Regions from separate parts of the Kitasatospora hibisci genome, predicted to be linked through region 1. Evidence: riboswitches for the same ligand, from Rfam matches in the RefSeq annotation. Region 1 holds a riboswitch; each other region holds the start of a gene.

Region 1 (7,041 bases):
GAGGGCGGCGAGAACGCCGGCTGCCGTCACGCACCACTGAGTCATCGTCACGCGGCGAATTCTAGGGTGATGATCCTACGAAGATGTGAATGGATCTCGCCATGTGACCGGATCTCGTCAACATCCCGTCAATACGGCGGCAATCAGACGTCCTTCGGGTCCGATCGGCCCCTCCGTCGGCCGGTGGGCGCGCTACCGGGCCGGCGACACCCGGTGCAGCAGGAGCAGCGCGACATCGTCCGGACGAGAGCGGCGCTCGGTCACGTTGAGGGTGAGCAGGTCGGCCAGCCGCTCCAGGGCCGGCGCCGGACCGATCAGGACCGGACCGGTCTGCCGGGCCCACAGCTCCAGGCCGCCGAGCATCCGCTGGACCGACTCGTCGTAGTCCTCCTCGCGGTCCTCGACTAGGCCGTCCGTGTACACCAGCAGGGTCTCGCCCGGCGCCAGGTGTCCGACCGCCGGCGGGTACGGCACCCCCGGGTCCACGCCCAGCGGCGGGCCGCCCGGCAGGTCCAGCTCCACCGCCCGGGCGTCGCCGGTGATCAGGACCGGGGCCGGGTGCCCGGCGCGGGCCGCCTGCAGGGTGCCGTCGGCCGGGTCCAGGGTGAGGTAGAGACAGGTGGCGAAGAGGTCGGTGTCGAGCCCGGAGAGCAGCCGGCCGGTCCGGGCCAGCGTCGCCGCCGGATCGTGCCCGTCGGTGGCGTAGGCCCGCAGGGCGCTGCGCAGCTGGCCCATCACCGCGGTGGCCTCGGCGTTGTGGCCCTGGACGTCGCCGATCACCAGGCCGATCCGCCCGTCCGGCAGCCGCAGCAGGTCGTACCAGTCGCCGCCGATCTGCATGCCCTCGGTGCTGGGCAGGTAGCGGGCGGCGCTGGCGATCCCGGGCAGCCGGGGCAGGGTGCGCGGCAGCATCGCGCGCTGGAGCTCGGTGGCCCGGTGGTGGTGCGTGTCGTAGAGGCGCGCGCGCTCCAGCGACTGCGCCAGGATGCCGGCGAACGCGGAGTACAGGGTGCGGTCCTCGCGGCCGAAGACCCGCTCGGCGGCGAAGGTGATCAGGCAGGAGCCGACCTGCCGGCCCGAGGCGACCAGCGGCAGCACCGCCCATGCGGCCGGGGTGAGCGGCCCGCCGCTGTTCTCCGGCGACCGACCGGTCCGTCCGGGTTCGCTGAACAGGGGGGCCGAGCGGGCCAGCGCGTGCTGCATCACGCTCTCGGAGAGGTCGGCCAGCCGGGCCAGCTCGGTGCGGCGCGGGCCACCGTAGACGGTGTGCGAGACGGGCAGCAGCCGGCCCTCGTCCACCAGGTCCAGCACGATGCTCGCGGCGCCGAACGCCGGCCGGGCGACGTCGGTCACCGCGGTGGTGACGTCCCGGACGGTGACCGCCCGGGACAGCGCCCGGGTGAGCGCCAGCAGCAGCGCAGAGCGGGCGGCGGTCGCCGCCGCGTCGCCCTCCGGCGGTTCGGGTGACGGCTGCTCGGCGGCACGGGTGCGGTCCCGGTCGGCCAGCAGGCCGGCGATCCGGACCGGCCGCCGGTGCACGTCCAGCATCACCTCGCCGGTCTCCTCGACCCGCACCACGCCGCCGTCCCGGCGCAGCACCCGGTACGTGATCCGGTACGGGCCGCCGGCGGCCAGTGCCTCGGCGAGCGCGGCCTGGACGTCCGGCAGGTCCTCGGGGTGGACGATCCGGTCCAGGTCGGGGGCGGGATCCGCGGCGCCCTCGGCCGGCGGCGGCCGGCCCGTCACCCGGTAGGCCTGGTCGTCCCAGTACGTCTCGCCGGTGACCAGGTCCCGCTCGAAGGCGCCGTGCCCGGCGGAGCGGACGGCCAGCGACAGCATCGGCTGGCCCGGTCCGGTGGCCCGGCCGGCGTCGCCCCCGGTGGCCCCGGGGCCGGGCCGGACGCCGCCCACGGGCGCGCGGTCCCCGGGATGCGCGTGGTCGAGCAGGTGGGCGAGGCGGTGGCCGCAGGCGTCGGCCAGGGTCTCCAGCACGTCCAGATCGCGCCGCGGGACGGTGCCCCGGTGGGCGAGGGCCAGGCCCAGGACGCCGATCGGCTGTTCGTCGACGATCATCGGCAGGGTGATGACGGCGACCATGCCGGTGCCGGTGCCGGTGCCGGTGCCGGTGCCCGTGCCGGTGTTCGGGTCCGGGTGGTCGATGCCGGTGCGTTCGGGGCTGAGCAGGTAGGGGCGGCGCAGTCGCAGCGCCATCGCCGCCGGCAGGTCGCCCGCCGGGTCGACCACGCCGTAGCGCTCGCGGGCCCAGTCGGGCAGGCCGTGGGAGGCGGTGAGCCGGAGCACTCCGGCGGAGTCCAGCAGGTAGAGCGCGGAGCCCTCGCCGGTGATCCAGCCCGGGCCCTCGGCGAGGACCGTGCCGAGCAGCTCGCTCGCGCTGGTGCAGCCGAGCAGTAGCCGGACGCAGCGCATCGCGCTGCGTGCGCTCGGGCTGCTCCGCGGCACCCGGTTCTCGTCCTCGGATGGGGGAAGCCACGGCGAGGTCAGGTCCATGGGATGGCCTTTCCGCCGCCCTGTGGGGCTCTGCCGGATCGGGCTCTCGACTTCTCGTACCTTGTTGCCGGCCAATCTATCCCGTCTTGCCTGATTGGTCCCGATCGGTCCTGATCGGTTCCGGTCGCCGTCCGGTTGCCGGGTGCCGGGGCACCCGTCACGGTCGAGTAGGATGGCGGTTCGGCGAGGGCCTATAGCTCAGACGGTTAGAGCGCTTCCCTGATAAGGAAGAGGCCACAGGTTCAAGTCCTGTTAGGCCCACCACCACGCCGCAGGGCCCGGAGCGATCACGCTCCGGGCCCTGCGGCGTTTCCGGGGACGCCCCGTCGCTTCGGCGTGCCGGGGTCCGGGTCAGGGCGCGGGCCAGGCGCGCAGGCCCCCGGTCAGCACGGCGACCAGGCGGTCCTCGGTGACGGCGAGGTCCTCGGCGAGCTGGAAGGCGCCGCCGATGGAGAGCGAGGCGAAGCCGTGCGCAACCGAGCGGACGGTCCGGGCCGCGTGGATCGCCTCGGAGCCCTCCAGCCCGTATGCGCGGAGCACCGCGACGATCACGCCGACCAGCCGGGCCGCCGCCCGGGCGAGGTCGTCGTCCGGCTGCGGGGACTGCGGGAGCGCGTGGTAGCGGTGCGGGTGCTCGGTCGCGTACCCGAGGTAGGCGCGCAGGACCGCCGCGACGGCGTCGTCCCCGCCCCGGCCGACGGCCGCCTCGGCCAGCCGGTCGGCCAGCTCCTCGGTGACCCGGACGGCGACCAGCCGCCGCAGCTCGGCCAGCCCGCCGCTGACGTGCTTGTAGAGCGAGGGCGTGGCCACCTTGGCGCGGGCGGCGACCGCGGCCAGGGTGAGGGCGTCCGCGCCCTGCTCGTCGATGAGGGCGAGGGCGTGGTCGACGACCTGCTCGGGGGTGAGTCCTACGCGGGGCATGGGGAACGGCCTCCGTGGTTCCGGGGTGGGGGTTCGGCGCGCGCGGGCGCGCGGTCGGCGTGGTGCGCGGGGCGGTCCCGGGCCGGGTGGGCCGGGCGCGGCGGGTCTGCGGCAGGTCTGCGGCAGGTCAGACGAGCTCGGCGAGGAAGGGCAGCAGGGCGTCGGCGGTGGCCTGCGGCTGGTCGGCCATCGGGTAGTGGCCCGACCCCTCGATCATCACCTTGCGGGCCTTGAGCGCGGCGGCCTGCCGGTCGGCGACCAGTTCGGGCTTCGGGAAGTCGGGGTCCTTGCTGCCCATGACGACCAGCGCCGGGCAGGACACGGCGGCGGTCCAGCCGGCGGGCGCGGACTCCCCGCGGACGTAGCCGCGGGTGGCGGCCTTGCGGCCCGGCGTGCGCATCGCGGCGACCAGGCCGTCCACGTAGCCGTCGAAGTCGGCCGGCCTGGGGCCGGGGTAGGCCATCTTGCGGTGGTAGAGGCCCCAGAACGCAGGCGAGTGCACCAGCAGGGCACCCATCACGCCGAAGATCGCGCGCTGCAGGGCGGTCGGCGGCAGGTTCTCGACGAAGGCGTCCAGCAGGACGATCCCGGCGACCCGTCCGGGCGCGTCCCCGGCGGCCTTGACCACGGTGGCGCCGGTGTAGGAGTTGCCGGCCAGCACGGCCCGCTCGATGCCGAGGTGGTCGAGCAGGGCGAGCACGTCGGTGGCGATGGCGGCGGGCGAGTAGTCGTCCCAGGCGATCGAGGACTCGCCGAAGCCGCGCAGGTCCATGGTGATCACCCGGCGGCCGGCCGCGGTCAGCAGCGGGCGCAGGTGCCGGTAGGCGGCCCGGCTGTCGAGCATCCCGGGGAGCAGGACGACGGGCAGGCCGTCGCCCTGCGCGGTGTCGTCGTAGGCCAGCCGGCCACCGGGGACGTCGAGGAACAGCGTGGTGGGGGTGCTGGTGCCGGTCATGAGGGCCTCCGCGGTCCGCCGGGACGGGGTGCCGGCGGTGCTGCCGACACCCACAAAGCTAAGGCTAATAGCCTTAGCCGTCAAGCTATCGGCGACACCCGGATCCCCGGCGGCTCCGGCCCCGGCCCCGGCCCCGGCTCCAGCCCCGGCTCCGGCCCCGGCTCCGGCCCCGGCCCCGGCCCGGGGATTCGCCGCCGCCTCGGCCTGCCGGCTCAGGCCCCCTCGACCTTGAACGGGTCGTGCTCGGCCAGCAGCTTCTCCAGCCGGGCCTGGTCGACCCGGGTGACGATCTCGTTCGTCTCCTGCCGGTCCCGGACGACCTTGGCCAGGGTGAACGAGGAGGTGACGGTGTAGAGCAGGCCGACCCCGAGGAAGGCGCGGGTCCAGGCGCCCACCGGGAGGTAGGCGATGCCGATCGCGAGGGCGCCGGCGGAGAGGGCGAAGGAGAGCACGGCCTGGACGTGGTACGCGGCCGTGGTGCGCGACTGCATCGGTGCGTTCATGGCGCCAGGATGCGCGCCCTCGAACGAGGTCCACATGAGTAGGAGTACTCAAACGCGGGGTCGTTCGTTGACGTCCTATCACGTTCGGTAGTGTCAGTTGTCGTCAAACGCCCCAAATCACCCACCGGATCGCGTAGTGTCCGAGTCGTGTCCTGTCGTCCCGTGCGGACGGCTTGGAATCGGGGGCTCCTAGGATTAACGTTTGATAACGCAGCGCGGTCCGCAACGCCGTACCCAGACGGCACCGCGCGCCGTCGCCTAATCCCGCCGGCCGGCCTCCGGGCAGGCCAGGGAGCCGGGGAACCACGTTCCTTGGGGTGAATCGGCCGGGCCCAGGCCCAGCCGTAGGAGACCTTCCTGCTCCGAACCCGTCAGCTAACCCGGTAGGCGCGAAGGAAGGAAAGGAGCGCGCCTCCGTGGCGTCGACGCACTCTCCGGCACACCTGCCCGGCTCCTCCGCCGGCACCCAGCTGCTCGACCCGTGGCCGCCCGCCCATCTGGGCGAGTACGGCGGGTCCGACGACGAGGCCGCCCCGCAGCCCGCCGAGACCAACCGCCACCGGATGCCGCGTCAGACCCGCGGGACCGCCCCGCTGCTCGGCGTCACCGCCGTCGCCGCCACCCTGGGCGCCACCGGCTTCGCCTCCGCCACCCCGGCCGCCGCCCCCGCCGTCGAGGCGCCGGACGAGGCCCCGGTCGCGCTCTCCGCGGACCCGGGCCTCGCGCTCGCCGCCCGGATCCAGCAGCAGGCCGACAGCCAGCGCACCGCCGCCGAGGAGACCGCCCGCCTCCAGGCCGCCAAGGAGGCCGAGGCCAAGCGCGCCGTCCAGCAGCAGGAGGCCAAGCGCGCCGCCGAGGCGGCCGAGAAGGCCAAGCTCGCCGCGATCAACCTGCCGGTGCGCGACTACCGCCTCTCCGCCCACTACGGCCAGAGCGCCTCCTACTGGGCCCACCTGCACACCGGCCTGGACTTCGCCGCCGACACCGGCACCCCGGTGTACGCGGTCGGCCAGGGCACCATCACCTCGGCCGGCTGGGCCGGCTCCTACGGCTACCGGATCGTCGAGACGCTGCCCGACGGCACCGAGATCTGGTACTGCCACCTCTCCTCGATCATCAAGGGTTCCGGCAAGGTCGTCCCCGGCCAGCAGCTCGGCAAGGTCGGCGCCACCGGAAACGTCACCGGCCCGCACCTGCACCTGGAGGTGCGCCCCGACGGCGGCGCCCCGGTCGACCCGGAGAGCTGGTTCGAGCAGCGCGGCGTCACCCCCTGACGGTTCGCCCCCGAGGGCACGACGAAGGCGCCCCGGCCGGTACGGACGTACCCGCCGGGGCGCCTCCCCGTTTCCGCCCGCCGTCCGCCGCTACCCGGCGCGGTCCTGCTCCGCGAGGTCAGGCTCCGCCGGCAGGCCGGCCAGGTAGGCGTCGATCTCCTCCTGGCCCGGCTCCGGGGCCAGCTCCGGGAACTCCGCCACCAGCAGCCGCGGCAGTCCCGGCACCGTCCACGTGCCGAACAGGTCCAGCGCGGCGGCCTCCGCCGCCTCCTCGAACGCCCCGAAGTCCCCGGTCAGCTCGTCCGGCATCGGCCGGCCCAGCGCCGTCAGCTCCGCCAGGTTGCGGTAGCTGCGCCGCATCAGCCCGTGCTCCAGCAGCCGCCGGGCGCCGTCGGTGGCCATCCCGACCGAGAGCACCCGGCCGGGACCCCAGCCCGCGGGGTCCGCCTCGTCCAGCCAGCCGGCCGTCGCCAGCGCCTCGAACGCGGCCCGCCGGTCCTCCTCGGCCAGCTCCCGGAAGCCCGACAGCCAGGCGAACACCGCGGCCTCGTCGGTGACGTCCACCCCGTACGCGCGAAGCAGCAGTGCGTACAGGCGCGGCCAGGTCACCAGATCGGCCCGGCGGAGCAGGCCGGCCGCCACCTCGCCCTGCCACTCGGCCTCCGCGTGCAGCCGCTCCTGCCGCTTGGCGTTCAGCCGCTTCGCCGCCCGCTGGTGGTCGATCAGCAGCCGCACCGCCTCGCCGTACGCCAGCGGGTCCTGCTCCGGGTCGGGCTGCACGTAGAGGTGGAGCCGCTCGTGGAGCAGCTGCTCCACGGCGTCCGAGGTCAGCTCCGGCCAGCCGTCGCGCATCCTGCCCCCGCCCAGCTCCAGCAGCGCC
Region 2 (7,041 bases), 2.2 Mb from region 1:
GTCGGGCGCTCAGGAGTCGCCGCCGACCCGTCCGGTGGGCGCGGCGGCGTCCTCGAACCGCAGCGCCGGCAGCTGCACCGGCCGGGACTGCGCGGCGAACGAGGCGAGCAGGGTGCTGCTCGCGTTCCACTGCGGCTGCGCGGCGCCGCCGTCCTCCGCCCGGCGCACCTGGATCGCCTCGGCCCGGCCGGCCCGGCGCAGCAGGATGTTCTTCGGCGGCCCGGCCTCCGGGTCCAGCCAGAGCTCGTTCCCGCCGAACTCGCAGTCCAGCACCAGGACGTCGTCGGGTTGGCCGTCGGGCGTGGCCCGGAAGGCGAGGCCGGCCCGGCGGTATCCGGTGAACCGGCTGCGGCTGAAGGTGACGGCCTCGCCGGCCAGTTCGTGACGGGCGGTGGAGACGGCGAAGTCGCTCTGCCCGGCGCCGTCGATCAGCAGCCCGTCGAAGACGGTGCCCTTCTCCCGGCCGAGCGAGTGCAGCGCCACTCCCCCGCCGGCGTTGCCGTAGAGCACGCTCGCGGTGTAGTCGAAGTCGTTGAGGTAGGCGCCGTGCTCGATGCCCCAGCCGCCGTTGTGGTAGGCCGCGAACTCGGTGACCACGTGGTGCTGCCGGGCGTTCAGCCAGACGAAGATGCCGTCCTGCAGGTTGTTGTGGGCCAGGCAGCGCCGGAAGGTCCAGACCCCCTCGCCGTTCTCCGGCCACTCGAAGCCGGAGGCGCCGTTGGCGCCCTGGACGCCGACGGCCACGCAGTCCAGCGCCTTGCCGCCGGTGCCGGCGCCCAGGTTGAAGCCGGTCAGCCGGTAGGCCCGCGGGTTGGGCTCGAGCACGGTGCGGGAGGCCACGCAGGACTCGTAGACGATGTCGTCGGACGGCTGCTGCGGGGTGCGGGTGTCCGGCGGGCCGTCCCACCAGTAGGCGTCCTCCCAGGTGTCGTGGCTGATGCAGCTGCGGAAGGTGATGCCGTGGCTGGCGTGCGGGACGTACGCGTGGTTGCCGGCGTCGCGCACCACCACCCCCTCGACCACGGTGCCGCGGGTGGCGTCGCCGAGCATGTGGAAGTGGAGCCCGTAGCGGCCGAGCACCGGCGTGGTGACCGCGGCGCTGCCGTCCGGGCCCTTCCAGCTCTCCCTGGTGTCGGTCCGCGGGCCGACCCAGCGCAGCACGGCGTGCCGGACGTCGGCCTGGCGGGAGCTGGTGAGGTGGACGTGGGCGCGCCCCTCCGCGGAGCCCTCGACCCGGACGCTTCGGGTCAGGTTGAGCACCTCGGCGCCGACCGTGACGCCCCCGCCGAGGGCGACCCGGGGGTGGGCGTACCGCAGCGGGGCCTCCAGGGTGACGGTGGATCCGCTGACGGAGCGCACGACGGCGAGGTCGTAGCGGGCGGAGAAGCCGTCCTCGTCCGGCGGACCGGTCGGGGTGACGGCCAGTTCGTCACCGGCCCGCCAACCCGCGGGCGGGGCGGCAAGGCTGACGGTGGTGGCACCGGCCCGCAGCTCGCCGGCCGCGCGCACCCAGGCGGTCTTGGCGGCTCCGTCCAGCCGCAGGTAGCCGGCCCCGGTGACCCAGAGGCCGACGTCGGTGTCGACCACCTTCATGCCGTCGCCCTGGAAGCGCTTCTCGTCGACGGAGGGGAAGCGCAGGGTGTGCACGGCGGTGTCGCCGGGGGCGAGGGCGAGGGTTCCGCGGACCTCGACGTTGCCGGCCGAGCTGAGGGTGACACCGCGGTCGGCGGCGAAGGTGAGCGAGCCGCCGGGCTCGACCAGCAGGGAGCCGACGGCGGCGTCGGTGTCGAGCAGCACCCGGTCGGTGATCCGGACGGCACTCTGCGGTCCGGGCACCCGGCCGCCCCAGCCGGCCGGGTCGGACCAACGGCGGCCGCCCTGGTCGGGCTCGGGGGCGGCGCCCTCGGCGCCGTCGCCGGGCGCGGGCGGTACGCCGGGGCCGCGGTCCGGGCCGCCGCGGTCCGGGCCGCCGTGTTCCGTGCCGCCGTCGCCGCCGGTGTCGGCCAGGCTGGTGGCGGTGCTACCCGGGGCGGACCCGGTCGAGCCGGTCGAGCCGGTCAGCGAGCGACGCAGGGCCTCCTCGCCGCCGATCGCGGCGAACACCGTGCCGACGGCGAGCCAGCGCAGCATTGTGCGACGGCTTACGGGAGTTCGGGGTCGTTCGGGTGGGATGTCCGGTCTGCGATGCTTTGCCCTGCGATGCGCTCCGCGGGCTCCGTCGGCCGGCGATCCGCCGCCCCGCTCCTCGTCCATGGCCATCGCTGCGTAGCCCTCCCCCCAGACGGCTGCGTCGGTCCCGACGTTCTGAAGCATAGGCAGTTGCGGCGTCCCGTACGGGCGTTGCCGGAAATCGGTCATTTCTGATCATGGTGGACACGTCGCGAGCAGGCGGTCCGCAAACCGTGACGGGCATCACACATGTTTGCGGTTTGAACTTGAGTCTGCTTAACGTGCTCCCCGTTCGTGGCCACACGGACCCAGCCCGTCCGCAACGCCGAGTCCTGCCGTCGGGTGTGCTGGCAGCGCAGAAACGCACCACGGCAGGAGCGGGGGAACCACAGGTAGGTCGCCCCGGGCCGGTCCGCGTACCGGTCCAGGGCTAGGGGTGAAGCCGCGTCCACAGCGCGGCCGGGCAACTCCAGCCCGAATCCGACAGCTCACCTCGCAGGCGTGGGAGAGGACCGCATCTTCATGCTGCCCACCAACGGCACCCGCCTGTCCGGCCGTACCCGCCGCGCCATCGCCGCGCTCGGAGTCGCGGGCATCGGCCTCACCATCCCCTGCCTGACCACCACCTCCGCCTCCGCCGCCTCGGTCGCGACCTGGGACAAGGTCGCCCAGTGCGAGAGCAGCGGCAACTGGAGCATCAACACGGGCAACGGCTTCTACGGCGGCCTGCAGTTCACCAACAGCACCTGGGCCGAGTTCGGCGGCACGGCCTTCGCCGCCCGCGCCGACCTGGCCACGAAGGACCAGCAGATCGCGATCGCCGAGAAGGTGCTCGCGGTCCAGGGCCCGGGCGCCTGGCCGGTCTGCTCCGTCCAGGCCGGTCTGACCAAGGGCGGCACCCCCGCCGCGGTCGACACCTCCACCGCCGCCAAGCCCGCCGCGCAGACCCCGGCCCCGGCCGCCAAGCCGGCCGCCCAGGCCCCCGCCGCCAAGCCCGCCGCCCCGAAGGCCGAGACCCCGGCCGCCGCCGACGCCACCAAGACCTGGAGCCAGAACCGCTCCGACTGGTCGCAGAAGTGGCAGGAGAAGGACGGCGACTACACCGTGGTCACCGGCGACTGGCTGTCCGCCATCGCCGACGAGCACCACGTCCAGGGCGGCTGGGAGCGGCTGTACGAGCTCAACCGCGACACCCTGACCGAGGGCCCGAACCACATCTACCCGGGCCAGCACCTGAGCCTCGGCGAGCACGCCCGGACCCAGGCCTCGGACGAGTCCGGCAAGGGCTTCGACTGGTTCAACCGCTCCTCCGGCCAGGCCGCGGGCACCACCGCCGCCAAGCCGGCCGCGCAGACCGCCACCCAGGCCTCCCAGACCCAGGCCCAGGCACCGGCCGAGGCCGCCACCGGCAGCATGGCCGCCGCGGTCTCCTTCGCCCTGTCGAAGGTCGGCCAGGCCTACGTCTACGGCGGCACCGGGAACGGCGGCTGGGACTGCTCCGGCCTGACCCAGGCCGCGCTGCGCGCCGCGGGCGTCTCCGTCCCGCGCGTCGCCGCCGACCAGGCCGCCGCCAGCACCCACGTGTCGCTGGACGCCCTCAAGCCGGGCGACCTGCTGTTCTGGTCCAACAACGGCCAGGACTCCGGCGTCTACCACGTCGCGCTCTACATCGGTGACGGCAAGTACGTCGAGGCCGCCAACCCGAGCGCGGGCGTGCGGACCCAGACCGTCGCCAACTGGGCCCCGGACTTCGCCGGCCGGGTCTGACCCACCGCACACGCCGCAGCCCCCGGGGGAGAGAGACCGCTCCTCCCCGGGGGCATCGGCCTGCGCGCCGCCGGCCGGACCCGGCCCGCGAGCACCCGGCCCGGCGACGGCCCGGCGACGGGCTCGGCACCGGGCCCGCCCGGTCATGGTCAAACCGGGCCGCACCGGGCATGCTGCTGCTCTGCGCACCCGAGGAGGAGTCCCCATGGCCCAGGTCACCGTCACGCTCGACGCCAATCTCGCGATCGACGCGATGATGCTCTCCGGCACCAAGAACCCGCAGGACGCCGTCGAGCTGATCCTCCGCGACTACCTCGCGCGGGGCCGGCGCACCGAGACCCGGACCGGCGAGGCCACCGACGGACACCGCCTGGAGGAGGGCCGTCCCGCGGCCCAGGAGGGCTGAACGGCGAACGGCCGGGGTCCGGGGAGCGGTGTGCTCCCCGGGCCCCGGCCGTTCCCGCCCGGACGCGGCGTCCGGGCGTGCCGTCTCAGCGGGCGCAGGCGCCCGTGGAGCCGCGCATCACGAGCTCCGGCTGGAACATGAACTCGCCGCGCTGGGCGGCGTTCCCGCCGACCTCCTCCAGCAGCGCGTCGACGGCCGCGGTGGCCATCGCCTCCACCGGCTGCCGGATCGTGGTCAGCGGCGGCTCGGTGAACGCTATGAGCGGCGAGTCGTCGAAGCCGACCACCGAGACGTCCTGGGGGACGCTCAGCCCGCGCTGGCGCACCGCGCGGATCGCGCCGAGCGCCATCATGTCGCTGCCGCAGACGATCGCCGTGCAGCCCTTGTCCAGCAGCGCGCCGGCCGCGGCGTGCCCGCCCTCCACGCTGAACAGCGTGTGGTGGACGAGGCCCTGGGCCTCCTCCTCGGTCCGCCCGAGCACCTCGCGCATGGCCGCGGTGAAGCCCTCGATCTTGCGCAGCACCGGCACGTACCGGCGCTGGCCGACGGCCAGACCGATCCGCTCGTGGCCGAGTTCGGCCAGGTGCTGGACGGCCATCCACATCGCGGAGCGGTCGTCCGGCGAGATGAACGGGGCGTCGATCTTCTCGCTGAAGCCGTTGATCAGCACGAAGGGCACCTGCCGGCCGATGAGCCGGGCGTACCGGTCGTGGTCAGCGGTGGTGTCGGCGTGCAGGCCCGAGACGAAGACGATGCCCGACACCCCCCGGTCGACCAGCATCTCCACCAGTTCGTCCTCGGTGGACCCGCCCGGCGTCTGGGTGCAGAGCACCGGCGTGTAGCCGTGCCGGCTCAGCACCTGCTCGATCACCTGGGCCAGCGCGGGGAAGATCGGGTTGCTCAGCTCTGGGGTGATCAACCCGATCAGACCCGCGCTGCGCTGGCGCAGCCGGGTCGGCCGCTCGTACCCGAGCACGTCGAGCGCCGCCAGCACGGTCTGCCGCGTGGCGGCCGAGACGTTCGCCTTGCCGTTGAGCACGCGGGAGACGGTGGCTTCACTGACCCCCGCCTGCGCCGCGATGTCTGAGAGTCGCGCCGTAGTCACGGTCCCAGAGCCTATTGCAACCACGTCAGACCGCCCACCAGTCGGTGCTGTCCGGAGCGAGCACCGTCTCGCCGCCGTCCACCAGGGCGTCCGCGGAGGAGAGCAGCAGGCGGCCGGGCGCCGGTATCCGGACGGGCTCGGCGGTGGTGTTCACGGTGCAGACGAAGGAGCCGCGGCGGAAGGCCAGCGTGCCGGCCGGGCTGTCCAGCCACTCGACGTCGGTGCCGGCGCCGAGGTCGGCCTGCTCGCGGCGGACGGCCAGCGCGCTGCGGTACAGCTCCAGGGTGGACGTCGGGTCGCCGGTCTGCGCCTCGACGCTGAGCTCGGCCCACTCGGCGGGCTGCGGCAGCCAGCTCGGGCCGCCGGCGGTCGGGCCGAAGCCGTACGGGGCCTCGGTGCCGGACCACGGGATCGGCACGCGGCAGCCGTCGCGGTAACCGTCCTGGCCGGCCTGGCGGAAGAACGACGGGTCCTGGCGGACCTCGTCCGGCAGGTCGGTGACGTCCGGCAGACCGAGCTCCTCGCCCTGGTAGAGGTAGGCCGAGCCGGGCAGCGCGAGCATCAGCAGGGTGGCGGCGCGGGCGCGGCGCAGGCCGAGCTCGCGGTCGCCGGGGGTGCGGATCTGGGTGCCGAGGCCGGGCTCGTTGGCGAACCGGGTGGCGTGCCGCGTGACGTCGTGGTTGGAGAGCACCCAGGTGGTGGGGGCGTCGACCGGGCGCATCGAGTCGAGCGAGAGGTCGATCACCTCCCGCAGCTCGGCCGCCGCCCAGGAGGTGCCCAGGTACTGGAAGTTGAAGGCCTGGTGCAGCTCGTCGGGGCGGACGTAGTTGGCGGTGCGCTGGACGGTCGGGGTCCACGCCTCGGCGACGCCGATCCGCTGGCCCGGGTACTCGTCCAGGATCTTCCGCCAGCTGCGGTAGATCTCGTGCACGCCGTCCTGGTCGAAGAACGGCATGATGTCGTTGCCGAGCAGCTTGAGCTGGTCGCCGCCGCCGATGTCGGGCAGGCCGGGGGCCTTGACCAGGCCGTGGGCGACGTCGATCCGGAAGCCGTCGACGCCCATGTCGAGCCAGAACCGCAGGATCGAGCGGAACTCGTCGGCGACGGCCTGGTTCTCCCAGTTGAAGTCGGGCTGCTCGGGGGCGAACAGGTGCAGGTACCAGTCGCCGGGGGTGCCGTCCGGGTTCTCCGAGCGGGTCCAGGCCGGGCCGCCGAAGATCGACTCCCAGTCGTTGGGCGGCAGTTCGCCGTTCTCGCCCTTGCCCGGACGGAAGTGGTAGCGGTCGCGCAGCGGGGACGCAGGACCCTCGCGCAGAGCACGCTGGAACCACTCGTGCTGGTCCGAGGAGTGGTTGGGGACGAGGTCGACGATGATCCGCAGACCCAGCGCGTGCGCGTCGCGGATCAGCGCGTCGGCGTCCAGCAGGGTGCCGAACATCGGGTCGACCGCGCGGTAGTCGGCGACGTCGTAGCCGGCGTCGGCCTGCGGGGAGGCGTAGAACGGGGAGAGCCAGACGGCGTCCACGCCGAGGTCGCGCAGGTAGGGCAGGCGGCTGCGGATGCCGGGCAGGTCGCCCATGCCGTCGCCGTTGGA
Region 3 (7,041 bases), 400 kb from region 1:
CAGTGGTCATGGGGGGAGCTGGCTCCAGCGGGGGCAGTGGCGGGTGGAGAGGGCGGGGCGGTGTCGGCGGCGTCCACCGAGTCCCAGACGCTCGCGTACCAGGGCTTGGCGGCCTTCGCCGGGGCGGCGGCCGCACCGTCGGACGGCGCGGGCGGAGTCCCGGGGGACTCGGCGGCGCTCCGGCCGACCGGGTCCACCGCAATGTACGGGGTCTCCCCCGGCATCGCGTAGTGCAGCCGGGCGCGGGCCTGCGCCCTGACGTACTCCGGGTCCTGCCAGCGCGTCTTCTCCCGGCGCAGCTGCTCGACCTGCTGCCGGGCGTGCTCGGCCTTCGCCCGCTGGGCGGAGATCTCGGAGCGCTGGGAGATGAACTGCCGGGTCGGGTAGGCCAGGATCGCGACGAGGGAGCAGAGCACCAGGACGAGGACCGTCGCCCGGCTCGTGAAGCGAGGCCGGGCCGTCAAGCCCGGGATCCTCCAGCCTGCCATCTCCGGTGTCCCCTCCTGGTCGCGAGTGGCGCCGCCCGGTCACGCCGGTGCCCCGCCGCCCACCCTACGGGGTGAACAGGCGGGGCACCGGCGGGAGCAGTGTGTGTCAGCCCTCGTACTTGCCGGGCTTACTGGTCCGCGGAGCGGAACCGCGGGAACGCGCCGCGGCCGGCGTACTCGGCGGCGTCGTCGAGGATCTCCTCGATGCGCAGCAGCTGGTTGTACTTGGCGACGCGCTCGGAGCGGGCCGGGGCACCGGTCTTGATCTGGCCGCAGTTGGTGGCGACGGCCAGGTCGGCGATGGTGACGTCCTCGGTCTCGCCGGAGCGGTGCGACATCATGCAGCGGTAGCCGTTGCGCTGGGCCAGCTCGACGGCGTCCAGGGTCTCGGTGAGCGAGCCGATCTGGTTCACCTTCACCAGCAGCGCGTTGGCGGTGCCGGTCTCGATGCCCTTGGCCAGGCGCTGCGGGTTGGTGACGAACAGGTCGTCGCCGACCAGCTGGACCTTGTCGCCCAGCTTGACGGTCATGGCCTTCCAGCCGTCCCAGTCCGACTCGTCCAGCGGGTCCTCGATGGAGACCAGCGGGTACGCGGCGACCAGCTCGGCGTAGTACTCGATCAGCTCGGCGGCCGAGAGGGACTTGCCCTCGAACTGGTAGGCGCCGTCCTTGAAGAACTCGGAGGCGGCGACGTCCAGGGCCAGCGCGATGTCGCGGCCGGGCACGTAGCCGGCCTTCTGGATGGCCTCGGTGATGAGGTCCAGGGCCTCGCGGTTGCTGTCCAGGTTCGGGGCGAAGCCGCCCTCGTCGCCGAGGCCGGTGGAGAGGCCGCGCTCCTTCAGGACGCCCTTGAGGGTGTGGTAGACCTCGACGCCCCAGCGGACGGCCTCGGAGAAGGACTCCGCGCCGATCGGAGCGATCATGAACTCCTGGATGTCGACGTTGGAGTCCGCGTGCGAGCCGCCGTTGAGGATGTTCATCATCGGGACCGGCAGGACGTGCGCGTTCGGGCCGCCCAGGTAGCGGAACAGCGGCAGGTCGCTGGCCTCCGAGGCGGCGTGCGCCACGGCCAGGGAGACGCCGAGAATGGCGTTGGCGCCGAGCGAGGACTTGTCCGGGGTGGCGTCCAGGTCGAGCATGGCCTGGTCGATCAGACGCTGCTCGGTGGCGTCGTAGCCGACCAGCTCCGGGCCGATCTGCTCGATGACGGCCAGGACGGCCTTCTCCACGCCCTTGCCGAAGTAGCGGTTCTTGTCGCCGTCACGAAGCTCCAGCGCCTCGAAGGCGCCGGTGGAGGCGCCCGACGGGACAGCGGCACGGCCGGTGCTGCCGTCGTCGAGGCCGACCTCGACCTCGACCGTGGGGTTGCCACGCGAGTCGAGGATCTCACGGGCTACGACGACATCGATGGACGGCACGAGGCATCTCCTAGCGGAAGCAGGTCCGGCTGACGGTGGGTGCTGTCGGCCGGACGATTGCGGAGTCGTTACGACCAGAGCCTAACCGCACGGGCTCTCGGGGCCACGTCGACCATGGGTCCGTCTCAGCGTGTGGCCGCACTACCCACCGGTAGTTCACCTGGTTGCCCCGTGAAAGCGGTCCGGATGCGGACGAAGGGGGAGGTATCCGACCCCCCCTTCGTCCGCGCCGACGGGCGGTGGCCCGGGTTCAGCGGCCGGGGGTTCAGCCGAGGTTGAGCACCTGGCCGGGGATGATCAGGTCCGGGTCGCCGCCGACGGTGCCGCGGTTGCCGTCGTACAGCGCCTGCCAGCCGCCGGACACGCCCTGGGCGGCGGCGATGCCGGCGAGTGTGTCGCCGTCCCGGACGGTGTAGCCGTGGCCGGCGCTCTGCTGCTGGGCGGCGGGTTCGGCGTGACCGGCCGTCGGACTGTCGCCCTGGCCGATGTACCCGACGGACTGGCCGGCGGACTGGACGGCGGCCTGGGGGGCGTGCTGGCCCGCGTACTGCTGGTACACGCTCCGGTGGCTGGTCCAGTACCAGGCGCCGTCGTTCTGGTACCAGTACACCTTCGCGTCGGCGTCCCAGCCGCCCTGGCCCGAGAAGTCCGGCGTCTTGGCGTCCTGCTGCGCGGGCTGCTGGGCGGCGGGCTTCGGAGCCTGCTGCTGCACCGGCTTCCGGTCCGGCTGGGCGGGCTTCTGAGCCGGCTTCGGCTGGGCGGGCTTCGGCGCCGCCGGCTTCGGCGCCGCGGGCTTGGCGTTCGCGGCGGTGTCCACCTCGGCCGCCGCGCCGCCCTTGCTCAGGCCCGCCCGCTTGGAGCAGACCGGCCAGGCACCCGGGCCCTGCGAGGCGAGGACCTTCTCGGCCACCGCGATCTGCTGCCCCTTGCTGGCCTGGTTGGCCTGCGGCGCGTACGCGGTGCCGCCGTACGCCTTCCAGGTGCTGGAGGTGAACTGCAGACCGCCGTAGAAGCCGTTGCCGGTGTTGATGCTCCAGTTGCCGCCGCTCTCGCACTGGGCGACCGCGTCCCAGGTGGAGACGGGGGCCGCCGAGGCGCCGGTGGCGGTGAGGAGCGGCATCGCGAGTCCGACGCCGGCCACACCGGCGACGGCGATGGCCTTCTCGGCCTGGGTGCGGCGGCGGTGGCGGCCAGTTCCAACGAACAGCATGAAGACGTCCCTCTCCGCACGCCTGCGAGGTGAGCTGTCGGGTTCGGACCGGGAGGTGGCCCGGCCGCGTGTCGCGAGGCGCTCTGCCCGCGACTGCGGCTTCACCCCAAGCCGTGGAGGACGGCAACAAACCTGGGTCCCCCGCCCCTGCCCAGGGTTCTGGTCGGTTTCCCGTGGCACGGCGGGCAGGATTCGGCGTTCCGCGCACGAGGTCCGCAGCTGCGAACTTCAGGGAGAGTAGACAGATCCTCACACCAATCACAAGCTCATATCGCCGATATCACACAGAAATTACGGCACACGGTCGATCGCCCACCAACGAAGGCGGTATGTCCGGATTGATGATGTTTCAGCCCCTCTCCAGGGGAGACTCGGCGACGCCGTGTCAGCGTGTCGAGCCCACCGGCCGGAAGACGTGCAGGCCGCTGCGAACGGTTCCGGCCGTGATCAGAGGGGGTTCTCCTGTAGGTTCTCCGGAGTGAATTCGACCGGAAGTTCACGAAGTCCACGCATGATCAGACCACCGCGCCACCGCAGATTCTCCGGGCTTTCGGCGAGCTGCAGGTCGGGCAGCCGGGTGAGCAGCGTGGCCAGCGCGGCACGGCCCTCCAGACGGGCCAGCGGAGCGCCGATGCAGTAGTGGATGCCGTGCCCGAAGCCGAGGTGCGGGTTGTCCGTCCGAGCGAGATCGAGGGTGTTCTCGTCGGCGAACCGCGCCGGGTCCCGGTCCGCCGCGGCGAGCACCACCAGCACCGGGTCGCCCACCGGGATCTCCACCCCGCCGATGGTCAGCGGGCTGGTCGCGAACCGCCAGGTGGCCAGCTCCACCGGCCCGTCGTAGCGGAGCAGCTCCTCGATCCCGGTCTCCAGCAGGCCGGTCTCGCCACGGGCGATCGAGTCCTGCAGCAGCTCCCGCTGCCCGGGGTTGCGCAGCAGTGCGTAGGTGCCGTTGCCGATCAGGTTGACGGTCGTCTCGAACCCGGCGAACAACAGGATGAAGGCCATCGCCGCGGCCTCGTTCTCGGTCAGGTGCTCGCCGTGGTCGCTGGCCCGGATCAGCCCCGAGATCAGGTCGTCGCCGAGATCGGCCCGCTTGCGGTGGATCAGCTCCGCCAGGTACGACCGCATCCGCTTCACCGCCCGCCCCACGCCGCCGCGCTGGCCGCCGCCGTGGCGGATCATCATGCCCGCCCAGTCGCGGAAGTCGTCCTGGTCCTCGGCGGGCACACCGAGCAGGTCGCAGATCGCGTAGATGGGGAGCGGGAAGGCGAACTCGTGGATCAGGTCGGCGCTGCCGCGGGCCGCGAAGCCGTCGATCAGCCGGTCGGTGAGCTGCTGCACCCGGGGCTCGAAGGCGGCCACCCGGCGCGGGGTGAACGCCTTCGAGACCAGGCGGCGCAGCCGGGTGTGGTCCGGCGGATCGATGTTCAGCAGGTGCGTCATCAGGTTGGCCTGCCGCTCACCGGGGATGCCGACCCGGCCGGTGCGGTGCGCGTGCGTGCTGTGGTGGACCGGGTTCTTGGAGAGCCGGCTGTCGGCGAGCGCCTGCCGGGCGTCCGCGTACCTGGTCACCAGCCAGGCCTCCACCCCGCTCGGCAGGGTCGTGCGGTGCACCGGCTCGTGCTCCCGCAGCCACGCGTACGCCGGGTACGGATCGGCGGCGAACTCCCAGGTGAAGAGCGACGGGCGGGCGGGATCGGGCTGAACTGGCATGGGTCGACCGTATCCGGTGGAGATCGCCCGTACGGCAGGCGTGAGCCTGGTCACCTGACGGGTAATTCCTGTTGCGGAGGATCGGGACGAGCCTACGATCCTCCGCAAAGCACGTGTGTGGGCGCCGGTGCGGAGCCGCCCACCAGGGAGGAGCGCACCATGCGGGTCACCGGGGCAGTCGTCGTGATCGCGGTACTCGACGGCGGGTCGGGGGCCGACCTCGCGCGCCGCTTCACCGCGGCCGGCGCCGCCGGCGTCCTCATCGCGGACGAGCAGGTCGGCGTCGCCGAGGACCTGGCCACCGAGCTCGACCGGCCGGGCTGTCCGGTCGTCGGCGTCTGCGGTGACGTCCGGCGCCCCAGCGACGTCGCCGCCCTCGTCGACACCGCAGAGAAGCACCTCGGGCCGATCGACCTGTTCTGCGTCGCCGGCCCGGACGGCGAGCGGATCGTCTCGCTGGCCGACCTGCCCGACCACCTCGACCTGGAGCGGCTCGCGGAGCTGCTGCAGCTGGTCGGCGAGGCCATCGGCGAGGTGGTCGTGCCGCAGCCGCGCCGGCCGGTGGAGGAGGCGGCGCGCGTCTGAACGCGCGCCGGGCGCCTCCCCGGGCTCTCGGGGGGGCGGGCCTTCGGGCGGCGTGCCCGCAGCACCCACCCGCTCCGGCCCTACTCGGGCTTGAGCCCCTCGGCCGCGCGGACGGCCTCCCGGTAGCCGCGCGCGGCCGCCCGCAGCGCCGCGTCCACGTCCACGCCCGCGTCGTGCGCCCGCTGCGCCACGGCGAGCAGCAGCGTGCCCGCCGACTCCGCGGTCAGCTCCGCCGGAAGCTCGAACGGCGCGTCAGGCACGCCCGTGAACCCGGCCCGGCGGACCCGGGAGACCAGCTTCGCCGCATACGCCAGCGACGGCAGCCCGGCCGGCACTCCGTCCAGCACCGACTCGCGCCCGGACTTCTCGGCGGCCTTCAGGGCCTCCCAGTTGGCCTCGACCTCGGCGGCGCCCTCCGCCTGCGCGTCGCCGAACACGTGCGGGTGGCGGTACATCAGCTTCTCGACGATGTCGCCCGCGACGTCGTCGATGGAGAAGGCGTCGGTGGGGTGCTCCTCGGCGATCCGGGAGTGAAAGAAGACCTGGAGCAGGACGTCGCCGAGCTCCTCGCGGAGCGTCTCGCGGTCCTCCTCCTCGATCGCCTCGACCAGCTCGTAGGCCTCCTCGACCAGGTACTTCACCAGGCTGGCGTGGGTCTGCTCGGCGTCCCAGGGACAGCCCCCCGGCGAGCGCAGGCGGTCCATCACCGAGACCAGGTCCAGCAGCCGTGCACCGGGCAGGTCGTACGAGCCGGGCAGCACCTCGATCTCCGGCACCTCGCCCGCGTGCTCGACCGCGAGGCGGGCGAGCGCGTCGGTCAGGCCCGGGTCGCCGTCCGGGCTGCCCAGCCAGACCGTCGCCCCCGCACCGGCCGGCTGACCGGTCAGCGTCCGGGCCAGCGCCGGCGCGGAGGCGGGCGCCACGACCTCCACCTCGACCCCGGCCTGGCGCACCGCGGCCACCTGCGGATGCCCCTCGTCGGCGGCCAGCACCCGCCCGGCCGAGCGCAGGGCCTCCCACGCCGGCCAGGACAGCAGTCCGGGGGCCACCCGGTGGGTGGTGGTGAGCAGGATCAGCTTCGCGCCGGGAAGATTCGTCACACCCCGAACCTACCCGGGCCGCCCCGGCCGCCGCTTCCGCATTCCGGCCCGGTCGGCGCACGGCCGGGGCCGGCCGGCGCGCTGCTCAGGCGCGAGAAGTCGAAGGGGCCGACGTCCTCTGCGCACCCGCCCGTGCGCACCGCCGGTCAGGGGGCGAGCCAGGGCGGGAGGTCGGGGACGAGGGTGGCCCGGGCGGGGTCCCAGGTGCCGTAGCGCGGGTTGATCCGCAACCGGAGCGCGGCGGCCGCGTCGACGAGGGCGAGGCGGACGACGTCCTCGCCCTCCGGGGTGCCGGCGTCCGCCCCGGCCGCGGCGGCGAGCCGGAGGAGGCCGAGCCGGCTGCGGAACCAGTCGTCGATCCCGCTGCCCGGAACGCCCCGGGCGGCCAGCACCCGGGCCAGTGAATCGGCGCCCCCGGACCGTTCCGCAGCGTCGGCGCGCGCCGTCGCCACCTCTGCGGCGGAGACGGCCAGCCCGCGGTCGGCCAGCGCACGGGCCACCACCGCGTCGAGCACCAGGTCGGCGAC
Region 4 (7,041 bases), 2.4 Mb from region 1:
GTCCGGTGCCGGCCGCCCGCAGTGCCTCGTCCATCAGCCGGACGCTCTCGACCGAGTCGACCCAGGAGACGGAGGCGAACGCCGGGTCCGCCGCCAGCTCGGCGGCGAGCCAGCGCAGTCCGGCCGGGTCCAGCAGGGTGTTGGCGAGCAGGGTCCGCCGGACGCCGAAGGCCCGGGCGACCCGGAGCTGCGGCAGGTTGGCCAGCGTGATCCCGTGACTGCCGGCGTCCAGCTGGGCCTGCCAGAGCGCGGGCGCCATCGTCGTCTTGCCGTGCGGGGCGAGCGCGACACCGGCCTTGGCGCACCAGTCGGCCATGGTCCGCACGTTGTGCTCGACGGCGGCGCCGTCGAGGGTGAGCAGCGGCGTGCCGAACCCGGCGAGGCTGGGGCCGGTGGCGAGGTAGTCGCGGACGCTCAGCCCCCGGGCGGCGTCCGGAAGCGCCTTGAACCGCCAGTCGAGCACCTCGTCGGCGAGCGCCGCCACCTTGTCGGCGTCGATTCCCGGCCCGGTGCCGGCGCTTGCGAAGGTCTGATCCACTGTCACCCCTCCTCAGCAGGTTGCAACATGTGCAACGCTGGTTGCGCATGTTGACATCACGGTTCTAGCATCGGCGCCGGACGAAGGTCAACGGAACCGAATCCGGAACCCGACGGTCGACGGAGCCGGCAGAACGGACGGAACCGAAGGTCGACGGAACGGCACCCGCAGACGAGGAGCCCGCAGATGCCCCGACAGGAGTCCATCGAGGGCCCGGGCGCCCCACCGCCGCCCGGCGGACCGACGGCGGTCTGCGTGGGCGAGTCGATGGCCGCGCTGCTGCCGGACCGGCCGGGCCCGCTGGAGTCGGTGGAGGGATTCCGCATCTCCGTCGGCGGCGCCGAGTCCAACGTGGCGGGCGCGCTGGCCGCGCTCGGCGTGCCGAGCGCCTGGATCAGCCGGGTGGGTGACGACGGGTTCGGCCGCCGGCTGCTCGCCGAGCTGGCCGCCCGCGGGGTGGACGTCTCGGCGGTCGCCGTGGACCGGCACCGCCCGACCGGCCTCTACCTCAAGGAGGTCGGCGGCTCCGACGGAAGCCGCCACGACCTCGGTCCGGGCCGCAGTCGGCTGCACTACCACCGCCGCGGCTCGGCCGCCTCCGCGCTCTCCCCCGCACTGCTGGACGATCCGGCGGCCGCCCGCCTGCTGGCCGGTGCCCGGCTGCTGCACCTCTCCGGGATCACCGCCGCCCTCTCCGACGACTGCCTCGCGCTGCTGCGCGTCCTGATCGCCGCCCGACGACCGGGCCTCCTCGTCAGCCTCGACCTCAACTGGCGCCCCGCGCTGTGGCGCGAGCGCGACCCGGCCGTGCTGCCGCCGCTGCTGAACGCCTGCGACCTGCTGCTGCTCGGCGCCGACGAGGCCGAGGACGCGTTCGGCACGGGCGACGCACACGCACTTCGCCGCCGCTTCCCCTCCCCCGCCACCGTCGTGGTCAAGGACGCCGCCCGGACCGCGACCGCCCTGGACCGGGACGGCGCGACCGTCACCGAGCCGGCCCTCGCCGTCGAGGTGGTCGAGGCGACCGGCGCCGGCGACGCCTTCGCGGCCGGCTACCTGGCCGCCACCCTGCGCGGCCTGGACCAGCGCCGCCGACTGCGTCTCGGCCACCTCAGCGCCGCCTGCGCCCTGACGTCCCACGGCGATCAGCCCGACCTGCCGCCCGCGTCGGTGGTCGCCGCCCTGCTGGACGCATCCCCGTACGAGTGGGCGGCCACCGCGGTCTCGGTGGACGGCATCACCTCCCCCACCCTGCCCCCGGTCGGCGGCCCGACCACCGGCCGCCGACCGACCACCTCCCCGGCCCCGGGAGGCCGCCGATGAGTCAGACCGTCACCCGCGCCCTGCGCATCCTCACCGAACTCGGCGAGGGCGAACGCTCGCTGGACCAGCTCGCCGAGGTGCTCGGCGTGCACAAGACCACGGTGCTGCGACTGCTCCAGAGCCTCGAAGCGGAACGCTTCGTCCACCGCGACCAGGCCTACCGCTACCACCTCGGCGCCGGGCTGTTCGCGCTCTCCGGCCTCGCCCTGGAACAGCGCGGCATCCGCCGGATCGCCGCCCCGCACCTGGCCGAGCTGAACGCCGCCACCGGCCAGACCGTGCACCTGGCCGCCTACGAGGGCGGCGAGGTGGTCTACATCGACAAGTACGACTCGCGCCACCCCGTGCGGATGTACTCGCGGATCGGGCTGCGCGCCGTCCTGCACAGCGCGGCCGTCGCCAAGGTCCTGCTGGCCGACCTTCCGGCGCCCGAGCGGCGCCGGGTGGTGGCGGGCATCGACTTCACCCCGCACACCCCGCGCACCCTCACCGGCCCCGAGGCGCTGCTGGCCGAACTGGAGAAGGTCGCCGCCCAGGGCTGGGCGCAGGACCACGCCGAGCACGAGGCCTTCATCAACTGCGTGGCCGCGCCGGTACGGGACGCCGGAGGACGGGTCGTCGCCGCCGTCTCGATCTCCGTCCCGGACGTGGTCCTTCCCCACGAGCAGGTACTGGAGCTGCTGCCCCGCCTGCTCGCCACCGCCCGCGCGGTCTCCGCCGACTGCGGCCGGCCACCCCGGGAGGGCTGACCGTCCGGGCCCTCGGCCCTCGCGGGATCCCCCCTGCCACCTGCCCCTCCAACCGCCCGCCCGCGACACGAAGGAAGCCATGAGCGGCAACGAGAAGAGCGAGATCCGCACCGACGGCGCCCCCGCCCCGGCCTGGATGTTCTCCCAGGGCGTCCGCAAGGGCCCCGTCCTGCAGGTCTCCGGCCAGGGATCGCAGGACCCGGCCACCGGCGAGTACCTCCACCACGGCGACGTGAAGGCGCAGACCCGGCGCACGCTGGAGAACGTGAAGGCGATCGTCGAGGCCGGCGGCGCCACCATCGAGGACGTGGTGATGTTCCGCGTCTACCTCACCGAGCGGGCCGACTTCCCGCTGATGAACGAGGCCTACGCCGAATTCATCGAGGAGAACATCAAGCCCGGAGGCGTGAAGCCCTGCCGCACCACCGTCTTCGCCGAACTGCCGCAGGAGCCGATGCTCGTCGAGATCGACGCCCAGGCCGTGGTCGGCTGATCCACCGCCACGCAGGCGGGGGTCGGGCAAGGATCCTGAACCGCGGGGCCCGGACGACGAGCGTCCGGGCCCGCCGCGCGCCGGCCAGGCCGGCGGACCACCGGGCGGGCGGCCCTTGCCTTCCACGCGACCCAGGTGATTAGGTAAGCCTAACCTAATCACCTGGAGGTCGCCGTGAGCCCCACCCCCACCGACGCCGAGGCCGAGGCCGAGGCCGAGGCCGAGGCCCCAGAGCCCACGGCAGCCGAACGGATCTGCAGCCTGCTCAGCGCCACCTCCTCGGTGGTGGTCCGGGCCCGCGGCGAGCACCACGGCCTCGACACCCCCGTCTCGGTGCACGGCTCCCGGCTGCGCCTGAGCGCCCCGCTCGACTCCGGGCTCACGCTCGCCGCGACCGGCGACACCGAGGGCCTGGCCGTCGTGCTGGACGTCACCGACATCGCCCCGGTCGCCGTCCGCGACCGCGTCCGCGCCCGGCTCACCCTGGCCGGCCGGCTCCGGCTCGCCCACCTGGCCGACGACGGCCTCAGCGTCCACCTGCACCTGGACGTCGCCCACGCCGTCCTCGCCACCCCGTACGGCACCAGCGCGCTCACCGGCGCCGACCTCGACCTCGCCGCACCGGACCCGCTCGCCCTCTACGAGGCCGGCCTGCTCACCCACCTGGCCGACGACCACCCCGACGCGCTCGCCGCGCTCACCCGGCTGCTCGACCCCCAACTCCTCGCCGGGCAACCGGAGATCCGCCCGCTCGCACTCGACCGCCACGGCCTGGTACTGCGCCTGGACCACCCGCACGGCCACCGCGACGTCCGCCTGGTCTTCCCCGAACCGGCCGGTGACACCGAGGGGTTCGGCGAGCAGATGCACCGGCTGCTGACCGCCGCACAGACCGGCCTGCCTGCCCGCCGGGCGTGACCGGAGCGGCCGGACGGGCCGGCAGGGAAGGGGACGCGATCGGACGCCGGACCGCGACCGGGCCTACGGAAGCGGCACGGACACGAAAGCGGCCGGCCCGGCTCGCGAGGGAGGTCTCGCGAGCCGGGCCGGCCTGGGCGTGTCCCGCGCCCGTATGTCCGCCACTGGTGCGGCGATCACCCGGTCGAGCGGTCACCCGACATGACCATCCCGGGAGTTCGTTCGCCCCGCACCTGGCGGTGGTCTGAACTCGGTCGTGGACCGGGTCAGATGGCGACGCCGTGCGCCCGCAGGTAGGCGATCGGGTCGATGTCCGAGCCGTACTCCGAGCCGGTGCGGATCTCGAAGTGCAGGTGCGGGCCGGTCACGTTGCCGGTCGCACCGGAGAGGCCGATCTGCTGGCCGGCGGTGACGGCCTGGCCGACCTTCACGCCGATCGAGGACAGGTGCGCGTACTGGGCGTACTTGCCGTCGGCGAGCTTGATCTCGACCTCGTTGCCGTAGGCGCCGCCGTTGCCGGCCTTGACCACGGTGCCGGCCGCGACGGCGCGCAGCGGGGTGCCGGTGGCCGCGACGAAGTCGGCGCCGGTGTGGTGGCCGGAGGCCCACATCGAACCGGCGACGCCGTAGGCGGTGCCGAGCTTCGGGTTGGCCAGCGGGGCGACGTAACCGGAGGTGGAGGCCACGGCGGCCGGTGCCGGGGCGGCGGGCTTGGCGGCCGGGGCCTGCGCCGGCTTGGCGGCGGGGGCGGCCGGCTTCGCGGCCTGGACCGGCTTCGCCGGGGCGGCCGGCTTCGCGGAGTCGTGCGAGACCTGCGGCTTGGCGGCGGGGGCGGCCGGCTTGGCGGCCTCGGCCGGAGCGGCGGCCTTGGCACCCAGGGCCAGCTTCTGGCCCGGGAAGATCAGGTTCGGGTTGGAGCCGACGACCGAGCGGTTGTGCTCGTACAGCGCCTTCCAACCACCCTGGACGTCCTTGGCGTTGGCGATCTTCGACAGGGTGTCGCCGCTGACGACCTTGTAGCTCTCCTCGACCGGGGCGGCGGCCTCGGCGGCCGGCTGCGCGGCGGCGACCGGGGCGGCGTCGACGCTGGTGGCGCCGGTCCAGGTGGCGGCCTGCTGCGGCTTCGCGGCCGGGGCGGTGTGGGCCTGGGCGCTGATGGCGGTCACCAGCGGGAGGGCGAACGCGGCGCCGGTGACGGCGGTCGCGATACCGATGCGGGCGGCGCGGGGCAGGGCGATACGACGGGCCTGTGCGGGCATGGAAGAGTTCCTCTCCGACGCCTGCGAGGTGAGCTGTCGGGTTCGGGCTGGAGTTGCCCGGCCGCATAGGCGGCTTCACCCCAAGCCGGACCGCGAATTCCGGTCCGGCGACTTACCTGTGGGTCCCCCGCTCCTGCCGTACAGAGTTCAGTTCGTACCACCGGGCAGCGGCAGGACTAGGCGTTCCACCCGGTGGCCACCCGGGCTGACGCCGGGCGGTCGCTGAACTAAAACCCATCCGTTCGAGCGAAGCAATGTCGATCTCCCGCATCAGGCGATTCCGCGGGCGGCACCGTGACGCTCCGGATGGCCCGCTGCACAGTACGTGCACAATCCATTAACGGCGCGCCACTGATCCGCGACACTCCGCCCATTTCGCTGGCCGTCCGCACACGATCACTCACGGAAAGCCAGCCGCCGACACACCCCCGGTGACCCTTGTCACTCGGGCCCCGGGGGGCGGACCATCGGGCCGTGGCCACTTCCGAGGCAGGCACCCTGCGCCTGAGCACCGCGCAGGGGCGCTGGGTACTACTGGCGACGGTGCTCGGCTCCAGCATGGCGATGCTCGACGGCACCGTGGTGAACGTCGCCCTGCCCCGGATCGGCGAAGACCTCGGCGCCCCGCTCGCCGCCCTGCAGTGGACGCTGAACGCCTATCTGCTCACCCTGGCGGGGCTGATCCTGCTCGGCGGCGCCCTCGGCGACCGCTACGGCAGGCGCCGGGTCTTCCTGCTCGGCGTGGTCTGGTTCGCCGCCGCCTCGGCGGCCTGCGCCGCCGCACCCAGCATCGAGGTGCTGATCGCCGCCCGCGCGGTGCAGGGCATCGGCGGGGCGCTGCTCACCCCGGGGTCGCTGGCGATGCTCCAGGCCGTCTTCCATCCGGACGACCGCTCGGCGGCGGTCGGCCTCTGGTCCGGCCTCGGCGGGGTGGCGGCCGCGGTCGGCCCCTTCGTCGGCGGCTGGCTGGTGGACGGCCCGGGCTGGCGGTGGATCTTCCTGCTGAACGTCCCGCTGGCCGTGCTGGTGGTCGTGGTGGCCACCCGGCACGTGCCGGAGAGCCGGGACGAGAGCGCGACCGGGCGGTTCGACGCGCTCGGCGCGGTGCTGGCCGCCCTGTCCCTCGGCTCGCTCACCTACGCGCTGACCGCGGCCGGAGACGGGCTCTCCGCCGGCGTCTGGATCACCGCTGCGGCAGGCCTGGTGCTCGGCGCGACCTTCGTCCTGGTCGAGCGCCGCACCCCGGAGCCGATGCTGCCGCTCGACCTCTTCTCCTCCCGGCTGTTCACCTCGGTGAACCTCGTGACCCTCTGCGTCTACGCCGCCTTCAGCGGGGTGTTCTTCCTGCTGGTCGTCCAGTTGCAGATCGTCGCCGGCTTCTCGCCTCTGGTCTCCGGGCTGGCGCTGGTCCCGATCACCGTCCTGATGCTCGCGCTCTCCGCCCGGGCCGGCCGGCTCGGCAAGCGGATCGGCCCCCGGCTGCCACTGACCGTCGGGCCGCTGCTCTGCGCGGCCGGGGTCCTGCTGATGCTGCGGATCGGGCCCGGAGCCTCGTACTGGACGGACGTGCTGCCCGCCGTCACCGTGATGGGCTCCGGCATGGTGCTGCTGGTCGCACCGCTCACCGCGACGGTGCTGGCCGCCGTGGACGTCCGGCACGCGGGCATCGCCAGCGGCGTCAACAACGCCGCCGCCCGAGCGGCCGGCCTGCTCGCGGTCGCCGCGCTGCCCGCGCTCGCCGGCCTCAGCGGCGACGCGTAC

What was found. A riboswitch is a leader RNA that binds a small molecule or an ion and turns the genes downstream of it on or off. The one in region 1 is predicted to bind cyclic di-AMP.
Region 2: it holds a riboswitch for cyclic di-AMP, as region 1 does, so the genes downstream of both, ACF9IK_RS06720 (transglycosylase family protein) here and ACF9IK_RS16140 (M23 family metallopeptidase) in region 1, are expected to answer to the same signal.
Region 3: it holds a riboswitch for cyclic di-AMP, as region 1 does, so the genes downstream of both, ACF9IK_RS14405 (transglycosylase family protein) here and ACF9IK_RS16140 (M23 family metallopeptidase) in region 1, are expected to answer to the same signal.
Region 4: it holds a riboswitch for cyclic di-AMP, as region 1 does, so the genes downstream of both, ACF9IK_RS06000 (peptidoglycan DD-metalloendopeptidase family protein) here and ACF9IK_RS16140 (M23 family metallopeptidase) in region 1, are expected to answer to the same signal.

What each region holds. Positions count from the first base shown of each region.
Region 1 is NZ_CP171642.1:3,786,029-3,793,069, reverse strand. Features, by position in the region: gene ACF9IK_RS16170 (ATP-binding protein) at 1-45, opposite strand, end outside; gene ACF9IK_RS16165 (SpoIIE family protein phosphatase) at 193-2,508, opposite strand; tRNA gene ACF9IK_RS16160 (tRNA-Ile) at 2,696-2,772, shown strand; gene ACF9IK_RS16155 (TetR/AcrR family transcriptional regulator) at 2,860-3,429, opposite strand; gene ACF9IK_RS16150 (alpha/beta fold hydrolase) at 3,557-4,438, opposite strand; gene ACF9IK_RS16145 (YiaA/YiaB family inner membrane protein) at 4,597-4,887, opposite strand; cyclic di-AMP (ydaO/yuaA leader) riboswitch at 5,133-5,291, shown strand; gene ACF9IK_RS16140 (M23 family metallopeptidase) at 5,304-6,161, shown strand; gene ACF9IK_RS16135 (hypothetical protein) at 6,252-7,041, opposite strand, start outside.
Region 2 is NZ_CP171642.1:1,576,806-1,583,846, forward strand. Features, by position in the region: gene ACF9IK_RS06715 (hypothetical protein) at 10-2,130, opposite strand; cyclic di-AMP (ydaO/yuaA leader) riboswitch at 2,514-2,686, shown strand; gene ACF9IK_RS06720 (transglycosylase family protein) at 2,671-3,936, shown strand; gene ACF9IK_RS06725 (hypothetical protein) at 4,142-4,342, shown strand; gene ACF9IK_RS06730 (LacI family DNA-binding transcriptional regulator) at 4,428-5,447, opposite strand; gene ACF9IK_RS06735 (glycoside hydrolase family 13 protein) at 5,473-7,041, opposite strand, start outside.
Region 3 is NZ_CP171642.1:3,389,456-3,396,496, forward strand. Features, by position in the region: gene ACF9IK_RS14390 (DUF501 domain-containing protein) at 1-10, opposite strand, end outside; gene ACF9IK_RS14395 (FtsB family cell division protein) at 1-464, opposite strand, end outside; gene eno (phosphopyruvate hydratase) at 617-1,906, opposite strand; gene ACF9IK_RS14405 (transglycosylase family protein) at 2,172-3,116, opposite strand; cyclic di-AMP (ydaO/yuaA leader) riboswitch at 3,122-3,291, opposite strand; gene ACF9IK_RS14410 (cytochrome P450 family protein) at 3,564-4,829, opposite strand; gene ACF9IK_RS14415 (SDR family NAD(P)-dependent oxidoreductase) at 4,989-5,414, shown strand; gene ACF9IK_RS14420 (MazG family protein) at 5,495-6,514, opposite strand; gene ACF9IK_RS14425 (hypothetical protein) at 6,661-7,041, opposite strand, start outside.
Region 4 is NZ_CP171642.1:1,403,794-1,410,834, forward strand. Features, by position in the region: gene ACF9IK_RS05975 (amino acid deaminase) at 1-538, opposite strand, end outside; gene ACF9IK_RS05980 (sugar kinase) at 725-1,861, shown strand; gene ACF9IK_RS05985 (IclR family transcriptional regulator) at 1,858-2,610, shown strand; gene ACF9IK_RS05990 (RidA family protein) at 2,690-3,103, shown strand; gene ACF9IK_RS05995 (DUF2470 domain-containing protein) at 3,278-4,021, shown strand; gene ACF9IK_RS06000 (peptidoglycan DD-metalloendopeptidase family protein) at 4,288-5,280, opposite strand; cyclic di-AMP (ydaO/yuaA leader) riboswitch at 5,284-5,443, opposite strand; gene ACF9IK_RS06005 (MFS transporter) at 5,755-7,041, shown strand, end outside.